Allosaccharopolyspora coralli: one gene and its partners. The protein of the gene in region 1 binds, or shares a complex with, the protein of each later gene. Links are inferred from orthologs where the notes say so. Each region holds a gene or a part of one and is shown in the gene's direction. Other genes may lie near its edges. The genes, in order: dnaN, GIY23_RS17925 and GIY23_RS01085.

The links.
Region 2: the proteins of dnaN (region 1) and GIY23_RS17925 are in contact, whole or in part, in a solved structure (PDB 1OK7), measured with the Escherichia coli proteins. The link is inferred for Allosaccharopolyspora coralli from one-to-one orthologs.
Region 3: the proteins of dnaN (region 1) and GIY23_RS01085 are in contact, whole or in part, in a cryo-EM structure (PDB 8GIZ), measured with the Escherichia coli proteins. The link is inferred for Allosaccharopolyspora coralli from one-to-one orthologs.

The regions. Positions count from the first base shown.
Region 1 is NZ_CP045929.1:2,475-5,589, forward strand. Bases 89-3,050 are described here. They hold dnaN (DNA polymerase III subunit beta), read left to right. Parts: upstream 89-988; coding sequence 989-2,113; downstream 2,114-3,050. Other genes in these bases: gnd (phosphogluconate dehydrogenase (NAD(+)-dependent, decarboxylating)), read left to right, coding at 2,164-3,050. In the rest of the region: more of gnd, read left to right, coding at 3,051-3,051. UniProt on the Escherichia coli protein: Confers DNA tethering and processivity to DNA polymerases and other proteins. Acts as a clamp, forming a ring around DNA (a reaction catalyzed by the clamp-loading complex) which diffuses in an ATP-independent manner freely and bidirectionally along dsDNA.
Region 2 is NZ_CP045929.1:3,852,762-3,855,723, forward strand. What follows is about bases 1-2,809. They hold GIY23_RS17925 (DNA polymerase IV), read left to right. Parts: upstream 1-648; coding sequence 649-1,971; downstream 1,972-2,809. Other genes in these bases: GIY23_RS17920 (TipAS antibiotic-recognition domain-containing protein), read left to right, coding at 123-536; GIY23_RS17930 (hypothetical protein), read right to left, coding at 2,167-2,809. Also shown: more of GIY23_RS17930, read right to left, coding at 2,810-2,898. UniProt on the Escherichia coli protein: Poorly processive, error-prone DNA polymerase involved in translesion repair and untargeted mutagenesis. Copies undamaged DNA at stalled replication forks, which arise in vivo from mismatched or misaligned primer ends.
Region 3 is NZ_CP045929.1:225,345-228,468, forward strand. Bases 43-3,013 are described here. They hold GIY23_RS01085 (DNA polymerase III subunit gamma and tau), read left to right. Parts: upstream 43-406; coding sequence 407-2,620; downstream 2,621-3,013. Other genes in these bases: GIY23_RS01090 (S9 family peptidase), read right to left, coding at 2,625-3,013. Outside these bases: more of GIY23_RS01090, read right to left, coding at 3,014-3,124. UniProt on the Escherichia coli protein: Part of the beta sliding clamp loading complex, which hydrolyzes ATP to load the beta clamp onto primed DNA to form the DNA replication pre-initiation complex.

The DNA.
Region 1 (3,115 bases):
GTCGTCCGCCCACGGTGTGAGCACGGAACTTTTCTGTTGCGGTACTCGGACGCGATCCACCCGGGCCGGCAGGCAGCTTCATGGTGATGACGCCGGGGTTGGCGGGCTCGGCGAGCTCGTTCTTCGTCTCCGCCGCACCCGTCACCGGAGGCGGACGTGCTCGCACTTTCCGTCGCACCGCGCCGATCTCGTCACACCGCCCGAACAGAAAAGTCCGCACCAGCGCGAGATGTCCACAACCGATCCGTCCCCAAGGCTGACCAGCGCTTGTCTCCGATCCACCCACAAGCTGTGCACAACCTGTTCCCGATCTGCCCACAGGCTCGGCGTGGTTGATCACAACTAGCCCACAGCTTCACCCACAACCCGATCCGAGTGAATCCGCCGGAGACGAGCGACCCACAGAGCTTGGGTACAACTCGGCGCCAAGCTGGGGACGCAACTGTGGACAGCTACCCGGGCGGTGTGGACGGATCCGGCCGACCCGCGAACCGTCCACGTCCGGCCCGATCCATCCACCGCCACCGTCCCGGACTGGTCCACACCGGCACACGCACCCTGACCTGCACGAAGACCGGTTGTCCCCACTACCCACAGGCCCTACTACTACGACTGTCTTGTTCTCCCTCTTGAAAAGAAACAAAGAGAAGTAAGGGGGCGGTGGACACGTGGACAACCGGCGGCGAACACCTCGACCGGCTTCGGAGAAGTGCCTCGACCCGGATGCGGAGATCGGTCGCCACGCTCTACGGTGGAAGCTCCGCGAACCCCACGGCTCAGTTCCGAGTACGGAGTTCGCGGTGTTCGTCCTGGACCACTCGGCGCCGTCACGAGTCGGGGCCGCCCCGGATCTCGGTAGGTACGTGCCACCGAGGGGTTCGGAACGAGCACCGCACGCGCGGACGCACCTCAGGCGCGGGGTGCACAGACCCGAACTCGTCCCATCCGCCGTTCTCCGCCCGGCCCCGCCGGAACCGAAAGGACATCCATGAAGATCCGCGTGGAACGTGACGGTCTCGCCGACGCCGTCGCCTGGGTCGCGCGCAGTCTGCCGTCGCGGCCGCCGGTCCCGGTGCTCGGTGGGGTACTGCTCGATGCGAGTTCCGGTGACGGGCTGACGATTTCCGGGTTCGACTACGAGGTCTCCGCGCAGGTCACGGTCGAGGCCTCCATCGACGCGACGGGCAAGACGCTCGTGTCCGGCCGGCTGCTCGCCGACATCACCAAGGCGTTGCCGAACCGGCCCGTCGAACTCACCGTGGACGGCTCGCGGGTCTCGATCACCTGCGGCAGTGCGAAGTTCAGCCTGCCGACGATGCCTGTCGAGGACTATCCGGCGTTGCCTGACCTGCCCGCGCACGCCGGGTCCGTGCCCGGCGACTCGTTCGCCGAGGCTGTGGGACAGGTCGCGGTCGCCGCGGGCAAGGACGACACGTTGCCGATGCTCACCGGCGTTCGCATCGAGATCAACAGCGACCGGCTCACGATGGTCGCCACGGACCGGTTCCGGCTCGCGATGCGCGAGATCACCTGGGACCCGGGCCAGGAAGTCGCCGACACCGCGGTCCTCGTCCCCGCGAAGACGCTCGCCGATTCCGCGAAGACGCTCGGTGGGGCGGGCAGCAAGGTCGAACTGTCGCTGGCCTCCGGCGACGGTCTGCTCGGCATGTCCGGCAGCACCAAGCGCACGACCTCGCGACTGCTGGACGCGGAGTTCCCCAAGTACCGCCAGCTGTTGCCGGACAGTGAGGCGGTCAGCGCGATCGTCGACGTGGCCGCGTTGGTCGAGGCGATCAAGCGCGTGTCGCTGGTCGCCGAGCGCGGCACCCAGGTCCGCTTGGAGTTCTCCGAGGCGGGGTTGCGGCTGACCGCGGGAGGCGACGACGAGGGCAGCGCGGAGGAGGAGTTGCCGGTCGAACTCACCGGGGAGGGGCTGACCATCGCCTTCAACCCGGCTTACCTGCTCGACGGGCTCGGCGCGCTCAAGACCGACCGCGCCAAACTCCAGTTCACCACGTCGAACCGGCCTGCCTTGATCAAACCGGTCGACGACGAGGGACAGGTCGTCGAGGGCTACTTGTACCTGCTCATGCCGGTTCGGTTGCCCGGCTGACCGGCCGGACCCCACCGCATCCACCCCGCGTTCGTCAGAGGAGTTTCGCGTTGCAGCTCGGACTGGTCGGCCTCGGCCGAATGGGTTTCAACATGCGTGAGCGGTTGCGCGCCGCCGGCCACGAGGTCGTCGGCTACGACCGCAACGCCGACGTCAGCGACGTCGCCTCGATCGCCGACCTGGCCGCCGCGCTGCAGGGCGAACGGGTCGTGTGGATCATGGTGCCGCACGGCGACCCGACCCGCGAGACCGTGGAGGAACTGGCAGCGGCACTCTCGGCCGGTGACCTGGTGATCGAAGGCGGCAACTCGAAGTTCACCGACGATCAGGAGCACGCCGCGCGGCTCGCCGAGAACGGCATCCGCTACGTCGACGTCGGCGTCTCCGGCGGGGTCTGGGGCGCGACGAACGGGTACGGGCTCATGGCAGGCGGGGACACCGCCGACGTCGAGCGGGCGATGCCGATCTTCGACGCGTTGCGCCCGGAGGGTCCGCGCGAGGAGGGTTTCGCGCACGCGGGCCCGGTCGGGGCCGGGCATTACGCGAAGATGGTGCACAACGGCATCGAGTACGGGTTGATGCAGGCGTACGCCGAGGGTTTCGAGCTGCTCGCGGCCTCGGACGTGGTCACCGACGTCCCGGCCACGATCAAGGCATGGAGCCGGGGCACCGTGGTGCGTTCCTGGCTGCTCGATCTGCTGGTGCGCGCACTCGACGAGGACCCCGAACTCCAGGAGCTCCGGGGGTGGGTCAGCGACTCGGGTGAGGGGCGCTGGACCGTGGAGGAGTCGATCAACAACGCGGTGCCGACCCCGGTGATCACCTCGGCGTTGTTCGCCCGCTTCGCGTCCCGGCAGGAGGACTCCCCGGCGATGAAGGCGGTGGCGGCGTTGCGCAACCAGTTCGGCGGCCACTCGGTACAGAAATCGGACAGCTGATCCCGGCGAACCTGCCCCGCGTCCGTGCGTGGCGTGCTCACCCGGCTGTGGACAACATGAGAAC
Region 2 (2,962 bases), 3.9 Mb from region 1 along the record:
CGCGGATTGTCGCGAACCTCATCCGGCGTGACGGCGGTTCGGTTAGCGTGCACGACGCACGATGATCACGAACGGCCTCGGACGGTTCACCTCCGTGCGCCGGTGCCGGAGAAGGGGACGCGGTGCAGCCGGACACACCGTCGAGCATTCACAGACTGGACCCGGACGAAGCGGTGCAGGACGCCACCGCACTGGTCGGCCACCTCGATCCCGACAGCACCGAGCGGCTCGACGGGTCGCAGCACCCCACCCCGGCGCGGCTCGGGCACGACTGGAACCGCATCAGCGCCACGATCGCCGACTTCTGCGCCGCACGCGTACCGGTGGACGACGCGCGGGTGCAGGAAGTCATCCATGACCACTACCGGTGGATCTGCCACTTCTGGACACCCGACCGGGACTCGTACGTGCGCTTGGCGAACCTGTACGTGAACCAACCGAAGTTCCGCAAACGCATCGAACGCAAAAAGCCCGCCGGCACGGCCACCTACCTCAAGGACGCCATGCTCGCGTACGCCTCCACCCACCTGCACTGAGCCCGGTGACAGGAAGGGAACTTTCCTGTCACCGGTGACAGGAAAGTTCCCTTCCTGTCACCACCCCAGGGGGCGCGTGGCCGTTGTCGGTGCGGCACCGTTGAATGTCGGTATGCGCAGGTGGGTGTTGCATGTGGACATGGACGCGTTCTTCGCGTCCGTGGAGCAACTCACGCGCCCGACCGTGCGCCGACGTCCAGTGCTCGTCGGCGGCCTCGGCCCGAGGGGCACCGTGGCAGGGGCGAGTTACGAGGCGCGGGAGTTCGGCGCGCGTTCGGCGATGCCGATGTCGGAGGCGCGCCGCCGCTGCCCCGTGGCCGTCGTCCTGCCCCCGCGGTTCCGCGTCTATCAGGCGCTCAGTTCACGAGTGCTCGATCTGGTCCGGGACGTCTCGGACGTGATCGCCCAGGTCTCGATCGACGAGGCGTTCCTCGAACCCGGTGAACTCGCTGGCGCCGAGACCGAGGCCGTCGCGGAGTTCGCAGCTCGGCTGCGCGCGAGCATCCGCGATGAGGTCGGGGTCACGGCATCGGTCGGGGCAGGCTCGGGCAAGCAGCTCGCCAAGATCGCCTCGGGGCTGGCGAAACCGGACGGCGCGCTGGTGGTCCCGCCCGACGAGGAGCGTTCCCTGCTGTGGAGTCTCGAGGTGCGCGCCATGTGGGGCGTCGGACCCGTGACCGAGTCCAAGTTGCACCGGATCGGGGTACAGACCGTCGGTGACCTCGCCGGGCTGCATCTCGGCGACGTCGTCTCGCTGCTCGGCCAGGCGCACGGCACCGAACTGCACCGGCTCGCCCACGGCATCGACGACCATCCGGTGGTCGAGCGGGCCGAATCGAAACAGGTCAGCGCCGAAACCACCTTCGACGTGGACGTGCGAGACACCGACGTGCTCGCCGCCGAGGTCGCGTCGATGGCCGAGGGCGCGCATCGCAGGCTCGTCGCCTCGCACCGCGCGGCGAAAACGGTGACGTTGAAGGTCCGGGACTCGGACTTCACGACGCTGAGCCGTTCCGAGACGCTGCCGTCGGCCAGCAGCGACCTCACGACGCTGTCAACGGTGGCGCGACGATTGATCGGGGTGGCTGTGGTGCCGGGAACGCCGATCCGGCTCGTGGGGGTCTCCTACTCGGGGCTGGCGAGTTCCGAACAGGAGCCGTTGTTCGTCGACGAGCCCCGGAACAACGAGTTGCAGCCCGAAACGGACGTCACTTCGGTCTCGGTTCCGGAGCCCGCACCGGCCGACGAGGCGCCGTGGCGAGCGGGCGACGACCTGCGGCACGAAGATTTCGGCCACGGCTGGGTGCAGGGCGCCGGCCACGGCCGGGTGACCGTGCGCTTCGAGACAGCGGCAACCGGACCCGGCCGGGCGCGCACGTTCTCCGTGGCGGACCCGCTCCTGACCCGCGCCGATCCGATGGACAGCCTCGCTTGAGAGCGCATTGTGGAACTTCGGTGGGTGATCCGTACCGCCCCCAGTTCACGCCCCGCGGCGTTGGGGTCCTCTTGAGTACCACACGTACGCGGCGAGAACCCCTGCCTTGCCAGGCACGGAACTGAAACGCCGGAGCCGCTCACCCTGCCCCGGCTGGTCACCTATGACCATGCTGTACGGGCACAACGCCAGACGCTACGAGCCGGGCGGCGGGGTGTGGCGACGGTACTGGCCGACCCACTTGCGGCTGGCGAACGCCTGCACCGCCCGCTCCAGGTCACGAGGCATGCGGTTCATCGGCGGCAGGTGGAACCGGTACCGCACACCGGGCAGACCCTGCATCGGTGGCCGGTCCTCCACCAGCCACCGGTCCAGTTCCGGATGCCGCTCCCCGAATCCCGGATCGGCGGGGTAGACCTCGAGCGCCCGGCGCCGCTCCGGGTGCACGGGACGCTTGTGCTCGATCATCGGCAAGGTCCCGATACCGACCGCGGAGATCTCAGACCACGCCACGCCGCAGACCTCGCCGCGGGTGCGCGCGTAGAAGCCGCTGCCGTCGAACAGAAATCCGCGGCTGCTCAACACGCCCCGTGAGGACGCCACGAAGTACAGGAACACCACGAAGGTCAGCAACTGCGCGACCCAGAGCCACGGCCCGCCACCGTCGACGAGCACCGCCGCGCACACGACGACACCGAAACCGCTGAGCCCGCCGCCGACCAGCAAGTTCCGAAAGCTCGCCGCGCTGACGTCGACGTCCCGTGCCTCCGAGCTGATCATGGTCCGCTGCGGCTGCTGTTGAGGTGGCGACGGCGGCGAGTAGGCCCGTGTCTGCTGTTCCGCGTACGGCGACGTGCGGCGCGGCGTCGTCGCGCGTTCCGGGTCGACCGCGTCGGCCCGCTGCCAGCCACCGGGTTTCCACTTCATGCCCCCAGCGTAGCGCCGAGGCGTGCGGTCGATCACGCTGACCGGCACGGTTCAGGGTCATCTC
Region 3 (3,124 bases), 220 kb from region 1 along the record:
TTTCCAATCGTGCGCCTTAGGCCGCTCGGCCAATCCTCCGCGGAAAAGCGTACCGGACGTGTCGCCGCGACCGACGGCCGGGCCCGTTCTGGTGACGCAGGTCGTCGGCAGGGCTGTGTCCGGCGCGGACGTCGTGACTGGTGCCCGCCTCGGGTGGGGGCGCGGGGATGGGTACACTGTCTGTGGACCCCGCGCGGCGTCCATCCTGTGAACTCCCCCAGGGCCGGAAGGCAGCAAGGGTAAGCGGGCTCTGGCGGGTGCGCGGGGTCCCCTTGTGTCTGAGACCGGCTGGGGCGAACGGCACGTTCGCCCCGTGTGACGAGGCGAACGGCACGTTCGCCCCGTCGGCTCGGGGGCGGCCGCGAGGCTGTGACGGGGTGTCGGGGGCACCGCGTAGGGTCGGGGCGTGGCGCTCGCCCTTTACCGCAAGTACCGGCCCGCGACCTTCGCCGAGGTCGTGGGGCAGGATCATGTCACCGAGCCGCTGCGCACCGCGCTGGCCTCCGGACGGATCAACCACGCGTATCTGTTCTCCGGGCCTCGAGGCTGTGGCAAGACGTCCAGCGCGCGGATCCTCGCTCGATCGTTGAACTGTGCCGAAGGCCCGACCGCCGACCCGTGCGGCACGTGCGACTCCTGCGTGGCGCTGGCGCCCGAGGGCCCCGGCAGCGTCGATGTCGTCGAGCTCGACGCGGCGAGCCACGGTGGTGTGGACGACACCAGGGAACTCCGGGACCGCGCGTTCTTCGCGCCCGCCCAGTCGCGGTATCGCATCTTCGTCATCGACGAGGCCCACATGGTGACCCCGCAGGGTTTCAACGCCCTGCTGAAGATCGTCGAGGAACCACCAGAGCACCTCATCTTCGTGTTCGCCACGACCGAGCCGGACAAGGTGCTCACCACCATCCGTTCGCGGACGCACCACTACCCCTTCCGCCTGATGCCGCCCGGTGTGATGCGGGAGCTGCTGGAACGGATCTGCGCCGACGTCGGCGTCACGGTGCAACCGGCCGTGTTCCCGCTGGTGATCCGGGCAGGCGGCGGCTCGGCGCGGGACACCCTCAGCGTCCTCGACCAGTTGCTGGCCGGTGCCGGGTCGGAGGGCATCACCTACGAGCGTGCGGTCGCACTGCTCGGGGTGACCGATGTGGCGCTGATCGACGACATGGTCAACGCGCTCGCCGCGGACGACGGTGCGGCCGTGTACGGGACGGTCGACCGGCTGGTCGAGGCCGGCCACGATCCGCGCCGGTTCGGCGCCGACCTGCTGGACCGGCTGCGTGACCTGGTGCTGCTGCACACCGTTCCGGACGCCCCGCAACGAGGTCTCGTCGACGCGGCGGGCGACGAGTTGACCACGATGCAGACCCAGGCCGACCAGCTCGGCGCGGCCACCCTGACCCGGTTCGCCGAGATCGTGCACACCGGCCTCGCCGAGATGCGCGGTGCCACGGCGCCGCGCCTGCTGTTGGAACTGTTGTGCGCGCGGATGCTGCTGCCGACGGCCTCGGACGGCGAAGGGGCGGTGCTCCAACGCTTGGAGCGCGTGGAGCGACGCATGACGATCGCCTCGCCCGCCAGCGGTGCCGAACCCGAACCCGAAGCAGCGGCGGCGTCGGGCAAGCGCGTGTTCACCCGCCCGACCGAGCGGGAGAAGGTGGCCGAGCCCGAGCAAAGTCCGCAACAGTCGCCGGAACCGGCGGGCGACAACTCCGTGCCACGACGGGAAGAACCGCGACGGGAAGAACCGCGGAGAGAAGAGCCCCGGCGGGAAGAGCCGACTCCGCCTGCGGACGCTCCCGCCGCTCCCGCGCCTGCGCAGGAGCCGTCCGTTCCGGAGGCGGCGGCGCCGGAGCCGGCGCGAACCGGCTACGAGGCCGCCGACATCCGTCGCGTGTGGACACAACTGCTGCAGGCCGTCGCCGAACGGAACCGCCCGACGCAGGCGTTGTTGCTCAATGCGAAGGTCCAGGAACTCCGCGACAACACGCTCGTGCTGTCGATGCCGACCTCCGGGCTCGCTCGGCAGTTCGCGCAGCAACACCGGATCGAGTTCGTGCGGGACGCACTCCGCAGTCTGCTCGGCGACGGCGAATGGGAAGTGCGGTGCGTGGAGGAAGGCGCGCAGCCCCAGCCCACCCCGAAGCAGCAGCCCGCCTCGAAGCCCCAGTCCGCTCCGAAGCAGAGCCAGGCCGCCGCACCGCAGGCGGAGAAGCCACGCCGCCCCTCGACGGAGTGGTCCCGTTCGGACGGCAAGTCGGGGTCCGCTCCGTCGGGCAACGGGAACGACAGTGGCCCGCCCACCGGCAACAGCGGTGGGACGGGTGATGCGTCGCAGCCCGCATCAGGCCCGGCGACCCGGTCCGAGAAGCCGCAGCGCGAAAGCACCGCGGACGACGACATCCCGCCGCCTCCGGAACCGCCGGACGAGGAGCCTCCGCCGGACGAGCCACCCCAGCGAGCCGTCGCGCCTGCTCCCGTGCCTGCGGACGAGGACGAAGAGTCGATGATCGTGGATTCCACCGATGCGGGTGCGCCCCCGGGTCCCGCCCGTGACAGCCACGACGAAGCGGTCGAACTGTTCGCCAGCGAACTCGGGGCCCGGACCCTCGACACCTGACCCGTCAGCGGGCCAGGTGTCGAGCGAGGAAATCGAAGATTCGCGGGTACGCGTCGAGGCGGTTCGTGCGCCGGGCGAGACCGTGGCCCTCGTCGGGGTAGACGATCAGTTCGCACTCGATACCCTTGCCGCGCACCGCATCCACGAGCTGTTCGGCCTCGGAGAGCGGCACGCGCGGATCGTTGGCGCCGTGCACGACGAACAACGGCGCGGCGATGCGGTCGACGTGCGTCAACGGTGAGGCGTCGTGCAGGAACTCGGCGTCGTCCGCCAGCGACCCGTACTCGCGTTCGCGGTGTGCCTGCCGGTAGCCGGCGGTGTTCCGCAGGAACGTGACCAACGACGACATGCCGACGATGTCGATGCCCGCCGCCCACCGCTGTGGTTGCTGCGTCAGCCCGGCGAGCACCATGTAGCCGCCATAGGAACCGCCGTACAGCGCGGCCCGTGTCGGTTCGATTCCCTGCGACGGCAGCCAGTCGTGAATCGCCGCCAGGTCCGCGA